One region of the Pandoraea apista genome, then DNA from elsewhere that is predicted to be linked to it. Evidence: predicted binding sites of a transcription regulator. Region 1 holds the regulator's gene; each other region holds the start of a gene.
What was found. The regulator FNR, encoded in region 1, switches genes on or off when oxygen is low (the NO sensors DNR and NnrR bind a similar motif). The targets are predictions, from matches to a motif close to TTGATNNNNATCAA.

Region 1 (5,314 bases):
CCGTCCTCGCCTTCGCGCTTGGCTTGCTGAGCCGCACGACGGCGGGCAATCAGACTACGCGGGCCACGGCGCAAACCGCGGCGCGACGCCTTGTCATCGCCGCCCTCGCCTTCCGGCGCGCGTGCTTCGGCACCGGCATCGCGTGCGTGCAGGTCCTGGGATTCTTCGTTTTGTTTCAACACAACCTCATTGGAAAACGGGATCGTCGTGGGCGGGCGTAAATGGCTGCCCTGATCCGTGTTCGCACCATGAATGCGCGACAAAGGTTTGCCGCGACTTCGTTCTTATCGCTAACGGCCCTACGGGCGTTCCCGGCGCCAGGCGCCGGTGCCTTCAGGTACCAGTGACGAGATTCTTGTCGTCCCCGTCGTTCTCGTCGTCATCCATCGCACCGGGCATGGGCTGCCCGGCAGCGGCTTCGTTCGCTGCCGAGTCGACAGCGTGCGGGGAAACCTCCTGCGCGCCCGACGCGGCGGGATCTGCCGCCTGCGTCGCTACGTCCTGCGCATCTTGCGGCCGATCGTCACCGACCAACATCGCAGACTCTGATTCTTCAGAATATTCCTCGTCCTGCGCGATCGCACCCGACAAACCGGAAATGTCGTTTTCCAACAATTCGGCGTCGAATACCGCCTTCGCGTCATCGAGCACTTCGCCGCCATGCGCCGCATCGCCCTGCTCACTGACGTGTGCAATGTCTGCGAGTTCCGCGACGTCCGACGTATTTTCGCCCGACGCCTGCTGCGCCACCGCCTCGTGTGACACCTCCGGCAAACCTTCGCCTTCCGCGATCACAGCGTCGAGCAACGCGTCTTCCGTCAACCCATCCTCTGACGCTGTCAGCGGACGTTGATCTTCCGGCAATCCTTGCGCCAGCGGCAAGTCGTCGGCACGGGTTTGCGCAAGACGTGCTAACGCGTCGGCATCGGCCACCGGCGCGTCGCCCGACGTTACCTCGTCGCTCGACTCACCCTCGGCACGCTCGCCAAATTCGATGTTCTGCTGTGCGAGCAGATCGATCTGCGCCTGCGCCGCCGGATCTTCCAGCGGCGGCAACGCGTCGAGCGCACGCAACCCCAGATCGTCGAGGAATTCCTTGGTCGTGGCATACAGGCCGGGGCGTCCCGGCACGTCGCGATGACCGATCACCTCAATCCAGCCACGATCTTCGAGCTGCTTAATGATCTGCGTGTTGACCGTCACGCCGCGAATCTCTTCGATGTCGCCCCGTGTAACCGGTTGACGGTATGCAATGATCGCCAGCGTCTCCATCACGGCGCGCGAATACTTCGGCGGCTTCTCCGGATTGAGGCGATCAAGGTATTCACGCATGCGCGGACGGCTCTGGAAACGCCAGCCGGTGGCCAAAGCCACCAATTCCACACCTCGGCCATCCCATTGCACGCGGATTTCCTCGAGCAGCGCGCGCACCGTGTCACCAGACACGGCGTCATTGAAGAGCTTGCGCAGATCGCCGACCTTGAGCGGCTCCTGCGCGCAAATCAACGCGGTCTCGAGGACGAGTTTCGCCTCTTGGGTATTCATGTGCGACTAAGCAAACCGGGGGCATGGCGACCCGGTATCAGGAATAAATGGATGCTTGGAACACGAGAAGCGGTCGTAACCCGCTTCGCATAAGCGCGCGCCCGTTTGTGTTCGGTCGTAGTGACGGCGGCGCGACCTGGATGCTTCGAACGACCTGCCGGGAAACGCCCAGGCCGATGCTACGGCAAGACGGACGTCCGGTATGTGCGCAATTATTACTGAAACACCGACGCCCGTAAAGCGCCGTCTAAATCCGGACGTCTCGGCAGGGAAAACGATAGGTCGACGCCCCATGATAAACTCTCGCAATAACTTCAGGGGCCTACATGACCACCGAGATCGGTCGCATTCCCATCGCTCAGCCCCGTTGTTCCACGTGTTCGCTGGGGCAGTTCTGTCTGCCCGTCGGCATTCCGGAACCCGAGCTGGAACGACTGGACGCACTCGTGAGCGAGCGCCGTCGCCTCAAGAAAGGCGAAGTGCTTTATCACGCCAACGATGATCTGAACGCCGTCTACGGCATTCGTTTCGGCTCTCTCAAGAGCTGCGTCACCGCGCCCGACGGCCGCGAACAGGTCGTTGGCTTCCACCTTCAGGGCGAGTTGATCGGCCTGGACGCCGTGGCCGACAACCATCACCCCAGCACCGCCATCGCCCTCGAAGACAGCGAGTTGTGCATTGCCCGCTTCGGCGAACTCGAGACGCTGTCGCGTCAGGTGCCTTCGCTGCAACGCCAGCTTCACCGGCTGATGAGCCAGGAAATCCGTAACGAGCACCAGCAACTGCTCGCGCTTGGCACAATGCGCGCCGAAGAGCGTCTGGCCGTCTTCCTGATCAACCTTTCCGAGCGACTGGCCGCACGCGGCTATGCAGCCAACGAGTTCGTGCTGCGCATGAGCCGCGAAGAAATCGGCAGTTTCCTCGGTCTCAAGCTCGAAACCGTCAGCCGGCTGTTCTCGCGCTTCGCCCAGAATGGCCTGATCGAAATTCGGCAGCGTCACGTCAAGATCGTCGACGGCATCGCGCTGCGCGAACTCGCTGGCGCCCCCTGCTGAGCCCTGCTACCGGGGACGCCTGAGCGTCCCCGCGCCCCTGCGCGCTCAAACTCCCTTCTCTCGCTTACGCTTTCCCGCGTTACCGATAAGCTACCGGCACCGTGCCGGCATTGCCTTGCGCCAGATCAAGAATCGCGCATCGTCGCTGCCGCCGTCGGGGCGACGGCTCGCCGGAGATACCCCGGCGCCCACACGTTCGACAAGCCCGGGCAAACCCTCCATAATCGGCGCGTTCGCCGGGTAGCACACCCGCTACCCGGCGCATCCACCCGACGGAGGCTGCCGTATGCCCGCTGCCATTTTCCTGAGTCCGGAAGACGCCGAGCACGCTTATTACGAAGCGCTGCGCGCCGGCGACACCGATGCGCTGATGGATGTCTGGTCGGAAGACGAGGAGATCGTCTGCATTCACCCCTCCGGACCGAGGCATGTCGGCCCGGCGGCCGTTCGCACGAGTTGGCGCCAGATACTCGCGAACGGCGGCGTACAGTTGACCGTGAGCCATCTTCAAGTCGCGCGCAATCCCCTGTGCGCCGTTCATAACGTGCTGGAACAGATTCGGGTCGAAGCGCACCCCGAGGCGCGCTACGCCTTCGTGCTCGCGACCAACGTGTACCTGAAGGAAGCCGACGGCTGGCGGCTCGTGCTGCATCACGCCAGCCCGGCTATTGGCCACGAGGAACCCAGCACCCAGCAGCCCCGCAGCCATCGCCTGCACTAATGCGCGGTCACGTCACTTCACGGTGACGCGGCAGGCGCCGACGGCTCGTCGATCGCCTCGGGCACATCCCAATACGGTGTCGGCCCGAAGCGCGTTTGCAGAAACTCGATCAGCGCATGGGTCTTCGGCGGCACGAACACCCGGCTCGGGTACACGGCCCAGATCGCCACCTCATCTGCCAACGGATACGCCGACAACACCGGCACCAGTTCGCCGCGCCGCAAGTGCGCGCCAACGTCCCACGTCGACTTGAGCGCAATACCGAGCCCTGCGAGCACGGCGTCGCGCAGCACCTCGCCGTTATCCGACGCGAGACGGCCGCCCACGCGCACATTCAACGTGCCGCCCGGCGTGACGAACCGCCAATCACGCTGCTCGCCGAGAATCAGGCAATCGTGCTGCGCAAGATCGCCCGGATGCCTGGGAGTACCCCGCGCCGCGAGATACGCCGGCGACGCGCATAACGTACGCCGATTTGTTGCGAGCTTGCGGGCCACGAGTGTCGAATCACGCAACGCCCCCACACGAATCGCCAGATCCACGCCCTCCTCGATCAGGTCGACGACGCGATCCGTCAGCCGGAAATCGAGCGAAATACCCCGATAACGCTCAAGGAACTCGGGTAACGCGGGCGAGATGTGCTGGCGGCCGAACGACGACGAGCACGACACCCGCAAACGCCCTTGCGGCGCCGCTTGTCCCTGTCCGACGCTCGCCAGCGCCTGAGCCTCCGCGGCGAGCAACGCATGCGCCTGAACCAGGAAGACTTCGCCCTCCTGCGTTAGTGCGACACGCCGGGTCGTGCGGTGCAGAAGACGCGTGCCGAGCGCCGCCTCCAACTGCACCAGCCGCGAGCTCGCGGTCGCGGGTGACAAGCCTCGCTCGCGCCCCGCCGCCGAAACATTCTCAAGCGCCGCCACACGTACGAACAACGCCACCGTATCGAGGTCCAATGCCATTTAACGGATTTTCCAAAAAATCTTTTCCGCATTATGCGGATTATCAAAGCAATCGACCAGGCGTAGTCTCTCGACATCGCACAGTGTGCGTCGTGGAATCGCCACAGACGGCGCACCGCAACTCCAGGAGAAAGCAGATGAAAGCCATCGGATTGACCCGTTACCTGCCCATTGACGACCCGAAATCGCTCGAAGACATCGAGCTGCCCACGCCGAGCCCGGCCGGACGCGACCTGCTGGTCAAGGTCGAAGCGATTTCGGTGAACCCCGTCGACACCAAAGTCCGCGCGCCGAAAGACAAAGTTGAAGACACGCCGCGCGTACTCGGCTGGGATGCCGCAGGCACTGTCGCCGCTGTCGGCCCGGACGTCACGCTGTTCAAGGTCGGCGATCCGGTCTACTACGCGGGCAGCATCACCCGTCCGGGCGCGAACAGCGAGTTCCATCTCGTTGACGAACGCATTGTCGGCCACATGCCCGCATCGCTCGATTTCGTGAGTGCCGCCGCCCTGCCGCTCACCACCATCACCGCCTGGGAAGCTCTCTTCGACCGGCTCGGCATCGCGCCCGACGGCGGCGACGAAGGCAAATCGATCCTGATCGTCGGCGGTGCCGGCGGTGTGGGCTCCATCGCCATTCAGCTCGCACGACGTCTTGCAAAGCTGACCATCGTGGCAAGCGCGTCGCGTCCGGAATCGGCGGATTGGTGCCGTCAGCTCGGCGCCCAACACGTCATCGATCACTATCAGGACATTCCCGCGCAACTGAAGGCAGTTGGCATACCACAGGTGGATTTCGTGCTGTGCCTGAACGACACCGACGCCCACTTCCCGGCCATGGCCGAAGCAGTTGCACCGCAAGGCAAGATCTGCTCGATAGTCGAGAATGCAAAACCGCTCGAAGTCGGCCTGCTCAAAAGCAAGAGCGCTACCTTCGTCTGGGAATTCATGTTCACGCGCGCCATGTACGAGACACCCGACATGATTGCGCAGCACAAGCTGCTCACCGAAGTTGCACGGCTCGTTGACGCAGGC
Region 2 (5,314 bases), 350 kb from region 1:
CCGGCTTTGAGTGCCCGCACGGCATATTGTTCTTCGCCGTGCATGGTCAGCACGAGAATCGCTACGCGAGGAAATAGGGCTTTGATGTGGGCAATGAGGTCGACACCGCTGCGTCCCGGCATCGACATGTCGAGCAGCAGTACGTCGCAGGGCGCGGTCTGTAAAAGCGCGATAGCTTCGGCGCCGTTTGAGGCCTCCCCTACGATTTCGAGATCGTCGCTGCCGGCGAGAATGCGCTGCAATCCGGCCCGAATCAGCATGTGATCGTCCGCAACAATGATGCGAGTCATGCGCCCGCCTTTGTGTCGTAACGTGATTCCGAGGTTTTGCCTTCGCAATATGTGCGGTTGCCCTAAGTCGCACAACCACGTTGACGATTTTACACGCGCGGGCACACGAACCTCCACAATCTTGCCTTCCCCAAGCCCCTCATTACTCGCCTGCCCCATTTTCGCCCGGTATGAGAATCACGGGGCGCGTTGCCTGTCTGACGCAATTTTCCGCCACGCTTCCCAATGCGAGACGTCTCACGCCGCGACGGCCGTGGGTACCGATCACGATAACGTCGGCCTGCCATTCTTCGGCAGCCAGATTGATCTGATGCGGAACATCACCGCCCAGCGGCAGAAGCTCCCGAATTTCCACGTCGCCTTCGACACCGGCTCCCTTTAGGCGCTCACTGGCCGTTTTGCGAAGGCTCTCCCCTTGCATGCGCATCGCTTCAATGAAGGGAAATGGGTCGGCATCGGCCACATAGGCGACGGGAATATCGACGACGAAAAGGACATGGAGCCGGGCTTTGCGGGCGGTGGCAAGTGCCAACGCGTAGTCGAAGGCCTTATCTGCCGTTGGGCTCCCGTCAATGGCTACCAAAATGCGCTGGATCATGATTTCACCCCTTCATACTCGTCGCAGCTGTAGCGGAGACATTCGTCGGTGCACTCGATTGGCAAGTCACCAGCATGACCGGGCGGTGCGCTTGCCGGAGCACTTGTTCGGCCACGCTGCCGATCATCAGGCGACGGATACCCCTGCGCCCGTGCGTACCGAGAATCAGGAGGTCGGCTTGCCACCGCTCGGCCTCGCGGACGATGGCGTCGGCAATCGTTCCTCCCCAGGCGCGTATATCGATCGAGCGCGTGTCAGCCTGAAGGCCCTCGTCTTGAAGCTTCCTGTAGGCATCCGTCAGCGTGAGCTGAGTCTCGGCAATCATTCCCTCCCTGACGGCATCGAGGTCGATATGCGACGCAAACGCGGCCTGATAGTGGGAGAACGGGTCATCGACAACGCCAATTGCCCGGACAACGTCGTCGGGCATCGCGAAGCGGATGGCTTCACTTAGGGCATGCCATGAGGTTTCACTGCCGTCCATGGCGAGAAGGATTCGATTTGGCATTTTGTTGGCCTCGACGGGAACTGGTTAATCAGGCGACGACATGCCGGTTGCACGGGGTCGCCTGACTTGACGTTCAACCGTGTGTTGTCGCTGTGACTGAACGGTAGACGCAGCGCGGCCGGGCGTGGGGGAACTCGAGCGAGCTGTTTGACACACATCAACGTCCATGGCGCCAACGGCCCGCAATGCCGGGTGCGATGGCTATGCTGACAATACCGGGGGCGATGTCTGCGCCCGAAGCAAGCCGCGTCTTGCGCCGGGTTAGCCCTATCGGGGAGCCGCACCATGAAGATTGAGTTTCCACACATCTCGCTCGCCTACAACGGCGACGACATGACGGTCGAGTTCGCGGCAGACTGCGATCACAAGCGAATTGTCTGCGCTATCTCTGCCGAGGCGCTGGAAGATCATTTCGGCGCGAAATCGTGTAACCCGGAAGATCTGATGGCGGCATTCCGAACGAATCGCGCTGCCATCGAGAAGATGACCGAGCGGTATCTGGCACTTTGCCAGGGGGCGCCGATTCTCCTGCGTAGCGGGCATTTCCGTTGGGGAATGGAGTGTTCACCATGCAGAACAACGCCCGGTGGACGATGACGAGGCCCCGCACGTCGGCACCGCCGGTAAAGGCGCGCTTAGCCTGAATCAGCCGGAAACATGAGGGGCAGCTGCCCTGCGTGCCGGACGATACACCCGCACACAATTTTGTCCCTCCGCTTTGGCATCGTAGAGCGCTTCGTCGGCCATGCGAATCAGCTTGTCCGGCTGACATCTCCCCTGACCGATGGCCACACCAATGCTCACCGTCACCACCCCTGTCCGATTGCCGGCGTGAGGCGTGCCGACACGCTCGATGGCCGCACGCACCTTGTGCGCTACGGTCAGCGCCTGTGCTTCGTTCGTGCCCTCGAGAATGGCGACAAACTCCTCGCCGCCGAACCTCGCGAAATGGTCGGTCGATCGATTCAGGACCGCGCGAGCCGCCGCTGTCGAGCGCACCAGAACGGCGTCTCCCGCCTGATGGCCGTAGGTATCGTTGTATGCCTTGAACTTGTCGAAATCCAGAAACAGCAGCGCCAACGGTGCGCCAGTCCGCATTGCTACGGCACACGCCTTTTGCAAGCAACGATCGAAAGTGCGGCGATTATCCAATCCGGTCAACGGGTCGATATGCGCCTCCCGCCGCAGTTCGATGATTGAATTTCGTCTCAGACGAAGTTCTCGCGAAAAAAGAAACGTCGCGGGCAGAACGACCAGACTAAAGACCAGCATAAGCACGAGGATCGACACCGCTCGTTGCTCCCAGTCACTCAATATGTCGTGCTCCGAGGGCGCCACGTCGATGATGATGGGAAGATGGTCAACGCGCCCGAACGTGTGCAGTCGCTTGATACCGTCGATACTCGCCGCCCCCCAGACGGAACCCGAGGGAACGCTCGAGAGCACTTTGAAGACACTCCCTGCGCTAAGGTTCTGGCCCACCAGTGTGCGGCTGAACGGAACGCGGGTCAGCAGCGAGCCGTCGGTCATCATGATGGCCGCTGTCCCCGAATGTCTGAGATCGATGCCGTCAAGCAGGGAGCGAAAATAGTCGACATTGATCGTGCCGATCACCACGCCGCCGAATGCGCCGTCGGGCGCGCTGATCTTCCGGCTAATGGTAATGTCCGTCGCCGCATTGGCACGCCTGGAGGCATGCGGCGGACTGATCCAGAGTTCGAGCGACGGGTTTGCCTTGTGCTTCAGGTATGCGGCTCTGTCGGAGAAATCGGCGGTGGGAGTTGCCCCCATATGCGCCGAGTCAGCCAAAACGCGCCCGTTCGCATCGAGAAGCACAATGCTGCCGAAATATTGAGCCGTCGCAGAATTGTCGAACAGTATCCGATCGCGAAGCCGGGGCGGCAGCGACATGGTGTCGGCATCCTTTGCCCCTTGGATGACGGCTTGCAACGACAGATCGTAGGAGGTGATCGTTCGCACAACATCTCGCTCGATCACCAGCAGCAAATTGCGCGAGCTTTGCGTGGCCAGTTGAACGGCGTCGGCGTATGACTGCCAGGCTACCCAGCCGCAGAGTGCGACCACGCCCGCCCATAAAGCCATTCCGCTCAAGACGACACCGCCGGGCGTCAACATCCGCGAGATCAGCGCCAACAGTCGCCGCTTGTATTTACTGTACATCAGCAGGCGAATACCATTTTCGTCTTGGAATCATTTGCCGTGTCGGCATAAGGAGGCTGTTGCGGCCGACGGATGCGCAATTATGGCGGTTGCCTGCGGCAAAGACGGTAAGACCGAGTGCCGCGCTCAACTTTTCGGAGTCGCAGGCCCCTCGGTAGCACGATAGGGATATCCGTTGCCCGCCCCCGATGCCGGGGCGCCAGCATCAAACAAAAAGGGTTACGCGAAACGCGCAACCCTTTTCACTGGGTGCTATCCACCCGGGCGGCCCTGGCCTTGGCTTAGCGTGCCAGATGGTCGAGATAATACTGAGCGGCGCGTGTAACGTGGCGCTCGGCGAGAAGGGCCGCAAACGCGGCATCGCCGGACTGGACTGCGCGCAGAATCGCGGCGTGCTCTTCCCAGGTAATGCGCACTTCTTCATCGTTGGTGTTGACGAAGAGCATACGCGAGCGGTCGCGCAACGAGCGCATCAGCTCGGCGAGCATCGCATTGGCGCCAGCGGTATAGAGCAGATCGTGAAAGCGCGCATTTAGCTCCAGCAGGCCGGCAGTCTCCCCGGCGGCAACCTTGGCGTTGCCTTCCTGAAGCACTTTCTCAATGCGCTTGACCAGCTCCGGGCTGCACCGCTCGGCGGCCAGACGAGCGTTGAGCCCCTCGAGCGTTGCCCGGATCTGGATCAATTCGCGTGCCGACGCCGGGTCGACCGATGCGACCACCGCGCCGTGACGCGGCCGCACTTCGACCAGCCCTTCGACGGCCAGCGCACGTAGTGCCTCCCGCACGGGCACGCGCGATACATCGAGTTCGTCGGCAATCCGGCCCTCGACAAGGCGGTCGCCCGGCTTGTACTGACCCGACGTAATCGACTCGCGCAAGCGAGCAATCACCAGATCCGAAAGCTGCTGGTGCATGATCGGCTCGCGCCCATTTGCCCCCGTCGCTACCCGCCCCATATTTCCAATCTCCCCAAACCCTGGCTGGCGCCGATCGACGCGTCACACGTCGAATCACGGCATTTCACTCATGAGCGCATTCTATCAGTGCACGGCATTTTGTAGACTGTACACGATGCCTAAGATGCCACCTCTTGCGCAACATCAATGTTGCCGTCGGCGTCAGGCCCCTCACGGGTGACGCGGCACCGACGCCATAAACGCCAGGATTTCCCGTCCCAGCCATTCCTCGCCCGAGTTGAAGTGTGCAACGATGGAAGTATGGTTATGCCCGCGCATCTGGACGAAACGCGGCGCAATGCCCCGTTCGCGCAGCAGCCCCAGGAAAAACGCCGCCCCGTAATCGTCGAGAAACCGATTTTCGTATTCGGCGATGGCGATCATCGTCGGCACCCGGCTGCGCGCAGCGTGGGTAAGCGGGGAGCGCTCACGGTAGCGCGCCTCGTCCGGGCCGAAATAGGCGCGCACCGGACCGGCGTTCGGGTTGCGCGCATCCACGTCTGCGAACAGGCGCGCACTGATTAGCACGAGGCCGGCCACGCCACCGCAAGGCGTGTCTCGCGTTTGTGCCAATGCCGGGTCGAACAGATAGCTCGCCGCGTGGGTTCCACCCGCTGAATGCCCTATCAGGAAGATGCGGGACGGATCGATTTGCCACTGCGCCGCATGGGCGTGTACCCAGGCGACGGCTTGGGCAACGTCCTGTGCACCGCCCGGCCACGGCGCCGTGTCGGCAAGCCGGTATTCCACGTTGATCGCGACAAATCCCTGCCGCGCAAAC
Region 3 (5,314 bases), 2.0 Mb from region 1:
ATCGACTATGACCAGATCGCCAACCGGATGTCGCGCGATTACGCGGCGGCGAACGACGAGTTCCGCAAGCGCGATCTGCTGGCCGCGCTCAAACCGAAGATCGATCAGGCTGTTGCGCAGGCTAAGGCGCAGCGCTACTTCCGCATCACCGTGAGCAATCCGGTTCAGAAGTACGACTTCGAGAAGAAGAGCTTTCCGCTGGATAGCTCGTTGTGGGAAAGCGGCTCGTATCGCTACTTCTACGATAACGGCGAGTACCGGCTGAGCTTCAGCGATGGCGACCGCTTCCGCTACCTGTCCGTGAATAATGAAGAGGCGGCACGCAACATCGAAGCAATGCGCGCGCGGGGCAATCCGCCCACACTGGTCGTCTACGGCTACACGCAGGCGTCCGATATGTCGAACAAGGCGGTGAAGGCGCAGATTGTGAAGGTGGCGCTGGTCGATCGGCAAGGTAACGTGTTGGCCGAGCAACAATAAACGTTGCCGGACAATCCGCATAAAAAATGGGCGCTGCGAGGTCTCTTGCTCTCGCAACGCCCTGCCGGTTTTCGGTCGCCGGCAAGACGGCAATGCTTCGCAGCCGACTTGCCGGGATCACTTGCGGATCAAAACGCCCGACGGAAGATCTCTTCGATCTCGGCTTGCTCTGCGCGACGCGGATTGGTGAATCCGCAGGCGTCCTGCATCGCGTTTGCGGCAAGTGTCGGAACGTCTTCGAGCTTCGCCCCGAGTTCGGTCAGTCCATTCGGAATCCCGATGTCCTTCGACAGACGACGGATCGCCGCAATCGCCACCTTTGCACCTTCTTCGTCGCTCAGGCCCTCAACTTTCTCGCCCATCGCCTGCGCAATATCTTTCAACCGCCCGGCGCTCACGCTCGCGTTGAACTCTTCCACATGCGGCAGCAGCACCGCATTGCAGACACCGTGCGGCAAGTCGTAGAAGCCACCGAGCTGATGCGCCATCGCATGCACATACCCCAGCGACGCATTGTTGAATGCCATGCCCGCGAGGAACTGCGCGTACGCCATGTTCTCGCGCGCCGTCATGTCGTCACCGTGCGACACCGCACGGCGCAGGTTCTGCGAAATCAGCGTGACTGCCTTGAGTGCGCAGGCATCGGTGATCGGCGTGGCGGCGGTCGACACATACGCTTCGGTTGCGTGCGTGAGAGCGTCCATACCGGTCGCGGCTGTGAGGCCCTTGGGCATCGCCGCCATCAGCGCCGGGTCGTTGACCGACAACAGCGGTGTGACGTTACGGTCGACGATCGCCATTTTCACATGACGCTTCTCGTCGGTGATGATGCAGAATCGTGTCATCTCGCTTGCGGTGCCAGCCGTCGTGTTGATCGCGACGAGCGGCAGTTGCGGCTTCTTCGATCGGTCGACGCCTTCGTAATCGGCGATATGTCCACCGTTCGCAGCACACAGTGCAATGCCTTTCGCACAGTCGTGCGGCGAACCGCCACCCAGCGAAATCACGAAGTCGCACTGGTGCTGTTTGAGGATGGCAAGTCCGGCTTCCACATTGCCGACCGTAGGGTTCGGCTTCGCGCCATCGAATACAACCGACTGAATGTCTTGCTGGCCCAGCAACTTCGCTACTTTTTCGGCAACGCCTGCCTTGGCGAGCCCGGCGTCGGTCACGATCAATGCGCGGCGGAAATGGTATTGGCGCAGGGCGGCAATCGCTTCGTCGAGGCTGCCGACGCCCATCATGTTGACGGCGGGGATAAAGAAGGTCGTGCTCATGGTCATGCTCCTTATTTTTTCTGAGAGGGGCACACCACGCGCGCTGGTCTCAACGCGAGCGCGCATGCGGTGTCCAGAATCGTCTTTCGCAGGCACTGAAGACAGCATCGCACCCACGGCGCGATGCGTCTTTGATCTGCTGCAAACTCAGGGGCGACTAGAGTTAGCGCTCAAAAGAAGCCGAGCGGGTTGATGTCGTAGCTCACCAGCAGGTTCTTCGTCTGCTGATAGTGATCGAGCATCATCTTGTGCGTCTCGCGGCCGATGCCCGACTTTTTGTATCCGCCGAACGCAGCATGTGCCGGATAGAGGTGATAGCAGTTGGTCCACACGCGTCCCGCCTGAATGCCGCGGCCCATGCGGTACGCGCGATTGATGTCGCGTGTCCACACCCCTGCACCCAGACCGAACTCGGTGTCGTTGGCGATGGCGAGCGCTTCGGCTTCGTCCTTAAATGTCGTCACGCCGACCACCGGGCCGAAGATCTCTTCCTGGAACACGCGCATGCGGTTCTCACCCTTGAGCAGCGTCGGCTGAATGTAGAAGCCCGACGCCAGCGGGCCGTCCAGCATCTCGATGCCGCCGCCGGTCAGGATTTGTGCGCCTTCCTTGCGCGCCAGATCGAGGTAGGTGAGGATCTTGTCGAACTGCTGTTGCGACGCCTGCGCGCCAATGGCCGTTTCCGTGTCGAGCGGATCGCCGCGCTTGATGCGTGCGACCCGGGCCATTACCACTTCCATGAAGGGCTCGTAGATCGATTCCTGCACGAGCGCGCGAGACGGGCAGGTGCAGACCTCACCCTGATTCAGGAAGCCCAGCACGAGGCCTTCAGCGGCCTTCTCGATGAACTCGGGCTCGCCACGCATGACATCGTCGAAGAAGATGTTCGGCGACTTGCCGCCCAACTCGACCGTGCTCGGAATCAGATTGGCGGCGGCCCGCGACAGAATGTGCCCGCCGACGGGCGTTGACCCGGTGAAAGCGATCTTGGCGATGCGCCGGCTCGTTGCCAGTGCTTCACCGGCTTCCTTGCCGAAACCCTGAACGATGTTGAGCACCCCCGGCGGCAGCAGATCGCCGACGAGTTCGGCGAACAGCGTAATCGAAAGCGGCGTTTGCTCGGCCGGCTTGAGCACTACGCAGTTGCCAGCGGCGAGCGCCGGGGCGAGCTTCCACGCGGCCATCAGCAGCGGGAAATTCCACGGAATGATCTGACCAACGACACCCAGCGGTTCATGGAAATGATAGGCGGCCGTGTGCTCGTCGATCTCTGCGGCCGTTCCTTCCTGTGCGCGGATACACCCGGCGAAGTAGCGGAAGTGGTCGATCGCCAGCGGCAGGTCGGCGGCGAGAGTCTCGCGCACCGGCTTGCCGTTATCCCATGTCTCGGCCACGGCGAACCGCTCAAGTTGCGCTTCGAGACGGTCGGCGATTTGCAACAGAATGCGCGAGCGCGCCTGTACCGACGTCTTTCCCCACTTCGGCGCCGCCGCATGGGCTGCGTCGAGCGCAAGCTCGATATCGGCGCCGTTGGAGCGGGGGAATTCGGCGATGATGCCGCCGGTGACGGGCGAGGTATTGACGAAATAACGACCTTCCAATGGTGGAACGAACCTGCCGCCGATGTAATTCTCGTAACGCGTTTGCAAAGACAGCAAGGCACCGGGCGTGCCGGGTGGGGCGTATCGCATGTTGTGTCTCCGGATATTGTCGTATCGGTGGTGCTGTGACCACATGGGGCAATAAGCAATTCGCGGGCCACCTGCGGCACATCCAGTCTCCATGCGGGGAACGGGCGTGGGGCGGCGCTTGCGTGTCACGGATCTGTGACACCTTTGTCTCGCGCCGTGACACCGGTTGTCTCGCCGATGTGACAGGCAATCGCTTCGTGCCAGCCGATTGACATAGCGCATTGCAATCGCCCCCGGCATGCGACATGCTTCGGGAACGACTACGAGATCATCCGGCACGGGGGAGACGACCAATGCCAGCCAATACAGAGTCCGCGCACGCGCGCCGTGTGCTGAATGTCGTACAGGGTCATTTGCCGCACGGCGCTGCGGCGACGGACCCGAATATCACCGATTCCTGGCGGCGCTGTCTGGATACCCACGCGCTCGACCCGGGCGCGCGCATGGCGCCGCGCGTGCTGGAGTCTGCGCAACTGCGCGAGCGGCGCAGCGCTATGGAGCGGTTGCGCAGCGTGTCGACCCCTGTGCTCGAGCGTTTGCAGCGCCAGTTGATGAATCCGCATCAGGCGGTGCTGCTCACGGCACCCGACGGGGTCATCGTCGATTCTCTGTTGCATGAGGGCCAGCGCGACGACTTCCATCGCGCCGGACTTTGGCCAGGCGCCGACTGGAGCGAGTCGTGCGAAGGTACGAACGGTATCGGTACCTGTGTCGTCGAGCGTGCCCCGGTCATCATCTGTCAGCAGGATCACTTTCGCGCGCTGCACACGCCGCTCACCTGCACGGCAAGCCCTGTATTCGCGCCGCACGGGGATCTGCTGGCCGTGATCGACGTGTCGTCGACACGAGCCGACCTCACGCGCCAGAGTCAGTTTCACACGCTTGCGCTTGTGAACTTGTCGGCGAAGGTCGTGGAGAGCGAGTATTTCTTTCTTCACTATCGCGACGAATGGCTGTTGCAATTGCAGGAGCAGGCCGATCATCTCGGTGGCTTCGCGCAGGCACTCATCGCGTTCGACGACACCGGGCGTGTACTCGCTGCCAATCAAAGCGCACTGAATCGTCTCGGTGTGTCGCGAGACGAGATTGTCGGCACACGTGTGGATCGATGGTTCTCCTCGACGCTCGATGCGCTGCTTGCGCAAGCGCAGCCCACACCGAACGCTTGCTGGCCGATTCGCACGCATACCGGCGAGTCGTTGCTGGCGATGGTGCGCGCACCGGAGCGCACGATACGGCGCATTCGCCGGTTGCCGATTCCCGAGCCACGAACATCGGCGCCCCCGTTTTCCGATCCGGTGTTGGCGCGCGAGTTTTCGCGCGCTTGCCGCGTGTTCGCTCGCGACGTGCCGGTTCTCGTTCGCGGTGAAACCGGGAGCGGCAAAGAGGTCTTTGCACGCGCCGTTCACGCGGCGAGCGAGAGAGCGAACGGGCCGTTCGTCGCACTCAATTGCGCAGCGATTCCCGAGTCGCTGATCGAGAGCGAGCTTTTCGGTTACGTGGGCGGCAGCTTCACAGGGGCGCGCAAAGAGGGGATGAACGGTAAGCTGTGGCAAGCGAACGGCGGCACGCTGTTTCTCGACGAAATTGGCGACATGCCTTTCGCGATGCAAACCCGCCTGCTGCGCGTGCTCGAAGATCGTGCGGTGTCGCCCCTCGGCGGCGGCGAGCCGGTGCCGCTGGACATTCGCATACTCAGCGCAACGCATCGGGACCTTTCGGCGCGCATTACCGAGAGGTTGTTCCGGGAAGACCTCTTCTATCGGCTGAGCGGGCTGGAAGTCACCGTGCCGCCGCTGCGCGAACGTGAGGACAAGATCGAGTTGATTCAGCGGCTGTTGGCGCAGGCCTGCGAATCAGGGCGAA
Region 4 (5,314 bases), 2.3 Mb from region 1:
TGTTGGCCGTACGGGCATCGGTCACGGTGCTGAAGTCGGTGACGTAACGCTTGTCGGTCAGGTTGCGGGCATCCACATAGAACGTTACGCCGCGCTGAATCAGATACGACGCCTGTACACCCAGCAATGTGTAGCCGGGCACGCGCATTGTGTTGGCGTAATCGACCCACGCGCCGTTAGGAACCCAGTCGAGCGATGCCGAGATCTGGAAGCGGTTCGACAATGCGTATCCGAGTGTCGTGCGCAGCACGTTCGTCGGTACCCCGGCGATGCGATTGTTGCCATATTGCGGGTCGTCGCGGAAGCGGAAATCGCTGTAATTCCAGATTTGCGACAGTGTGATTCGATCTCCGGTCGCCATCACGTTTTTGAACAGGTCCACTGCTGCGCCTACCTCGAGACCTTGCAACACCGTCTTGTTTGCGTTGAAGGTTGAGGCGGGAATGTCGGGCGACGTCGTGTACTGGAGCAATTGATCGCGCACGAGCGAACGATAGGCCGTCACGTCCCACGCCACGCGATCGAGCTTGCCGCGTGTACCGGCTTCAATCGTCCAGGCGTGTTGCGACGCGAGCGGAACGAAGCGGGAGGTCGTGCCAAATGTCTGCGACAGATCGGTGAAGTCCGGCACGTCGGCACTGCGGGTAATGTCGATGAAGGCCTGCACGTCCTTGCGCGGCTCCCACAGCAGCCCGATCTTCGGATTGACGCCCGAATAGGCGGCGCTCGTCGAGCGATAGTTCGGATCGCCGGGCAGGCCGCCGTAGTCGATGTATTGGCGCACGTCGCGGTAGGCTTTCGCGCCGATCATCAGGCCGAGCGTGGGCAGGAAGAACAGGCGGTTCTCGAAGTACGCCTCGTAGTTATAGGCGCTCTGACGGGAGTCGAGCGTTTGCGCGCCGCGATTGCCGTTCACGTTGACGTACTGGTCCGCTTTTGTGTTTCCGCCGAAGAAGCGTGCGCCGACGATGAGCTCGTTACGCATGCCTGCAAGCGTCAGGTTGGCCGTGTAGCGAGGTGCAACGCCGTAAGTCCAGCCGTCCTGATCGATCACTTGAAAGATCGGGTGATACAGGCTCTTGTGAATAACCCACGAGGCGATGTCGAGCTGACCGGTGTCGAAGCGAATGGACGTCAGGTTGCCCAGTCGTTCGGTGCGCGTGTTGCGCGCCTGATCGCCCGAGACAGCCGAGGCCGCCGCTTTCGTCGGATTGTTGAGCGCGTCGAACAGTGAGAGAGTGCCCGGTAGTTTCTGGTCGACGATGTAGGCGCCGAAGAAGAATCGGGTCTCGACGTTCGGCGAGAACTTGTAGCCAATGTTGGCGTTGATCTGTGCGTAATTGCCCTTGTCGTGGTCGCGGTAGCCGTCAGAGCGGTTCAGCGTAACCGTCGCGAGCGCATCCAGCGGACCGAAGATGCGAGACATCTGGCCGCTGGCACGCACGGTACCGAAGCTGCCGCCCTCAAGGCGGAACTGATTGGGTGCGTCTGCCGTGTAAGCCGTCGGGGTGACGAAGTTCAGGGCGCCGCCAAGCGTTGTCGAACCGTAGGTGAGGCCATTACCGCCCTTGTAGATTTCGGTCGAACGCAGTCCCATGGGGTCGATCTGGTAATAGTCGCCGCTGCCATCGGCCGAATTGGTCGGAATGCCGTCCTGCAGGATCTCGAGCCCGCGAACGTGATAGCCGCGTGCGATACCGGAGCCGCGAATCGATAAGCGCAGTTCCTGGCCATAGCGGTTCTGCACGTAGACACCTGGGGTGTCCTTAAGGATGTCGCGCAAGTTGAAGGCGTAAGTGTTCTGGTACGAATCGGCGTCGACGAACCCGACGGAGCCTGCGGTCTGGAAAAGGTTGGCCTTTTGCTCGGACACGCTCGGTGACGTGAGTGACGCCGGCGGTGCGGTCACCGTCGTGAGTGGCAGGGTGGCGGTGGGGGCGCCCGGTGCAGACGCCGCCGAGGGAACCGTTGCCTGCGCAAGGGATATTGCCGGTGCAAGCGTGGATGACTGCGTGTCCGGCGTCGACGAGACCGCGCGGGTGTCAGGATGGTCGCCGGTGTGCGCTGCTGCATGCGTTGCGTCGATCGTTACGCTCACGCCGGCGGTAGCCGGGTCGTTAGTCAGTGCGTGTGCCGTGCTGCCCAGCGAGGCGAGGGCAAGCGCGATGGCCGTTTGCAACGGCTTCTGTGTCATGGGACGTGACATTGAGGGTCTCTCTCGCGACCGTATGGCGGCCGCCTGATAATCGTGAAATGCCGAACGGCGGCTGTGCATCCCCGTAATCGGCGGGCATGGTAGCCATCCGCGTATCGCGGTGACAAAGCGCAGACGTGTCACGCCTGTCGTGCGCTGTTGTGCGCATGACATGTGACGCCGGCACGGATGACGAGGGCGACAGGGCGGCGCCCCGAAACGCGGGCGGCGCTGACACGGATCAAACGTGCTGCGTGGATGACATGAACGGCACCAACGGCGTTGTCACAGCGAATGCTGATAGCGACAAGACGAGCGAATGAAGCCCGATGCGCCCGGCAAGGCCTTCCGGCATCGACCGGAAGCGGAAAGAATCAGACGGCAGGAACGGGCGGCGCGCGTGCGAGGGCAGCAGAGAAACGGGTGCGCGGGTAATACGGCACCAGCACTCGGGGGGCGGTGACGATGTCAGCCTGCGCGGCAGGTGGAAGGGAGAGGAAATCGGTGGTGACGAGCGGCTGATGTGCCCAAAGCGCACAGTAGCCGCACTTTTCCCAATGATCGGAAGAGGCAAGCGAGTGACCTGCGCCCTCGTGGCTGCTATGCAGGCTCGCAGCCTGCGGCTGAGCAGGAGGGGCTTGTGCGTCGTCGTGGCCAGTGTGCCCGTCGTGCGCGGCTTCACGTTCGGCGTTGGCGCGCGGCGTCGTGCTCGTGCCAAGCGCCGCTTGCGTGCCCTGCACCGTGCAATAGACCGCAAACGGGTCCTGCTGCGTCGCGGCGCGCCATTGCGCAATCGCCGGCATGAGCGCTGCCAGCAGGATCGCCAGCAAGGCGATCCCGATTGCGACGCGATGCTGACGGAGCTTGCGCATGCCTGGGCCCGATAACGAAATGGGAAAAAACTAGGGAACCACGCATTGTAGGTGCTGTCGTCGAACGACGTAAATGCTTTGCGTTCTCATGTAGGGAATGCGCGACAATTTGCCGCATCGGGTGTCCGGCAAAAAAAGAGCGCCACAGCCCCCCGGCTTGTGGCGCTCTACACCGGATATCAGAACTTCAGACCCACACCGACGCCGACGATGAGCGGATCGATGTGCAACGTGCCGAGATCGGTGCCGGCGAGCGAGGTATCCGTCTTCATCCAGATCTTCTTGATGTCGATGTTGAAGAACAGATTCTTCGTCATCTGAATGTCCACCCCGGCCTGCAACGCCGGGCCGAAGCTGTGGTTCTTGATCGAGATCGGGGTGCCGCCCGCGTTCAGGTTGCTGTTCCAGAAGCGCGTGTAGTTGATGCCCGCGCCGACATACGGACGCACCTTGCCGGCGTGGTTGAAGTGGTATTGCAGCAGCAGTGTTGGCGGCAGTACGTTCACCCCGCCCAATTGACCGAGGTTCGAGGTGAGTTGATGACGCGACATGCCGAGAATGAGTTCGACGCCGACGTTATCGAGAATCATGTACGTGAAGTCGAGTTCCGGCACGATCGCGTTGTTCACCGTCACGCCCAGTGTCGGCAGTACGCTGCCGCTCGCATGCGAGTCCGGCATGATGCCGATGGCGCGCACGCGCGCAAGAATGTCGCCGGCATAGATGCCTTGCGAACTGTCCTTGATGAAGCCGAAGGTCTTCTCCGACGAGGGCGCCCCGCTGTCTGCTGCGGTTGACTGGGCTGGCGGGTTGGCTTGCGCCGAGGCGGATGCGCTGAAAAAGGTGGCGCCGGTAATGAGCGCGGCTGCGATGGCCGTGGCACCGAGGGAGTGCTTCATGATGTTTTCCAAAGTCGTGAGTGAGCACGACCGATGGTAGAAGCAGGCCCCTGCGGCGAACTTGATGCGCGTCAAGCGCAGGAAAACGCGATGGAACTGTGCGACAAACTGTCGCGCATCGGTGTTGCGTTCCCGACGATCAGTCGCGCGCGAGCATCACGACCGTGAGCGAGCGTACGCCCTGGGCACCTTGAATCAGCACGCCTTCGATATCGGCGGTAGCCGATGGTCCCGTGACGAGCACCGCATAGCGTGCCGTTGCGAAGTCGGGCAGGCGATAGACGTCCTGCAACCCGTCGACGATATCGCGTGGATCGAGCAACACCACGAGATGCTGTACGAGATAGCCGAGGGCGTTGACACCGTACTCCTGCTCGGAGAGCCAGACCGACCCGGTCTCGGCGACCCCGAAGCGCGCACGAACGATACCGACGTCGACGTCGTGCAGCGACGCCGGTGAGCGCAAGACGTCGAGGGGGCGTGCCGACGCGGCTTCCGGTGTTGCTGTCACAAGCGTCAGGCCGGGGAAGCGTTCTGCGAGCCAGGTGGTTAAGGCGTGCGCATTGTCGAGCGTTGCGAGTTTGCCGCCCATGGCGGCGAGATGGTTGCCAAAGCGTTCGCATCGGTCGCCGGCAGGTGTCTCGAAGAGAGGAAGGTCCGGCAAGGGAAACCGTTCGCGAGCGCCTTGGGCAGGGTGTTCGTCGTCGCGTAACGCCACGCGCTGCGCGGCGCGCACGCGCACGAGAAATTCTTCGCGGGAAGTGTTCATGTTCGGTCCTTGCGTCCGGCGTCGGTCGACTTCCGGTTGGCGTCGTACCAGTCGCGGAACGTTTGTTTCGGCGCCTCGGGGAGGTCGCGGCCTTTGCCCCATGTGTTGAGCGGGTTGTAGAGCAGCATGTTGGGCAGACGATGCAACGCAGTATTCATGGATTTGACCGACGTGCGATACAGCACCGGATTGGCGAGCATTTTCCCGGCCACTTTGATCAGGCTGCGTTTGACACGCGGCAGTTCGCCTTCCTCGGCGACGATCTGGCGCCACTTGTACAACTGCTCGTGAATGTTGATGCGCACCGGGCAAACGTTGGTGCAACTGCCGTTCATCGTCGACGCAAACGGAAGTGCGCTGTAGCGTTTGAGGTCGTAGGCCGGATTGAGAATCGCGCCGATCGGCCCGGCATAGGTGCTGCCGTACGACAGACCGCTGCTGCGACGGTAGACCGGGCAAGTATTCATGCACGCGCCGCAGCGGATGCACTTGAGCGAGTACCAGAAGTCATCCATCGCCAGTCGGGCCGAGCGGCCGTTGTCGACAATGACGAAGTGCATCTCGGTACCGGGGCGCGGCG

Region 2: the regulator FNR is predicted to act here: its motif matches at 1,544-1,557, upstream of AT395_RS13325 (universal stress protein).
Region 3: the regulator FNR is predicted to act here: its motif matches at 1,889-1,902, upstream of yiaY (L-threonine dehydrogenase).
Region 4: the regulator FNR is predicted to act here: its motif matches at 4,027-4,040, upstream of AT395_RS21630 (OmpW/AlkL family protein).

The regions. Positions count from the first base shown of each region.
Region 1 is NZ_CP013481.2:2,537,584-2,542,897, reverse strand. It holds gene AT395_RS11865 (pseudouridine synthase) at 1-152, opposite strand, end outside; gene scpB (SMC-Scp complex subunit ScpB) at 334-1,545, opposite strand; gene fnr (fumarate/nitrate reduction transcriptional regulator Fnr) at 1,872-2,600, shown strand; gene AT395_RS11850 (YybH family protein) at 2,887-3,321, shown strand; gene AT395_RS11845 (LysR family transcriptional regulator) at 3,339-4,280, opposite strand; gene AT395_RS11840 (zinc-binding alcohol dehydrogenase family protein) at 4,418-5,314, shown strand, end outside.
Region 2 is NZ_CP013481.2:2,888,821-2,894,134, forward strand. It holds gene AT395_RS13315 (response regulator) at 1-290, opposite strand, end outside; gene AT395_RS13320 (universal stress protein) at 433-888, opposite strand; gene AT395_RS13325 (universal stress protein) at 893-1,396, opposite strand; gene AT395_RS13330 (DUF1488 family protein) at 1,682-1,993, shown strand; gene AT395_RS13335 (sensor domain-containing diguanylate cyclase) at 2,042-3,499, opposite strand; gene AT395_RS13340 (GntR family transcriptional regulator) at 3,859-4,491, opposite strand; gene AT395_RS13345 (alpha/beta hydrolase) at 4,705-5,314, opposite strand, start outside.
Region 3 is NZ_CP013481.2:540,377-545,690, forward strand. It holds gene AT395_RS02555 (DUF4852 domain-containing protein) at 1-480, shown strand, start outside; gene yiaY (L-threonine dehydrogenase) at 609-1,757, opposite strand; gene exaC (acetaldehyde dehydrogenase ExaC) at 1,928-3,448, opposite strand; gene AT395_RS02570 (sigma-54-dependent Fis family transcriptional regulator) at 3,742-5,314, shown strand, end outside.
Region 4 is NZ_CP013481.2:4,795,629-4,800,942, reverse strand. It holds gene AT395_RS21640 (TonB-dependent receptor family protein) at 1-2,206, opposite strand, end outside; gene AT395_RS21635 (DUF2946 family protein) at 2,569-3,066, opposite strand; gene AT395_RS21630 (OmpW/AlkL family protein) at 3,246-3,965, opposite strand; gene AT395_RS21625 (LutC/YkgG family protein) at 4,105-4,734, opposite strand; gene AT395_RS21620 (lactate utilization protein B) at 4,731-5,314, opposite strand, start outside.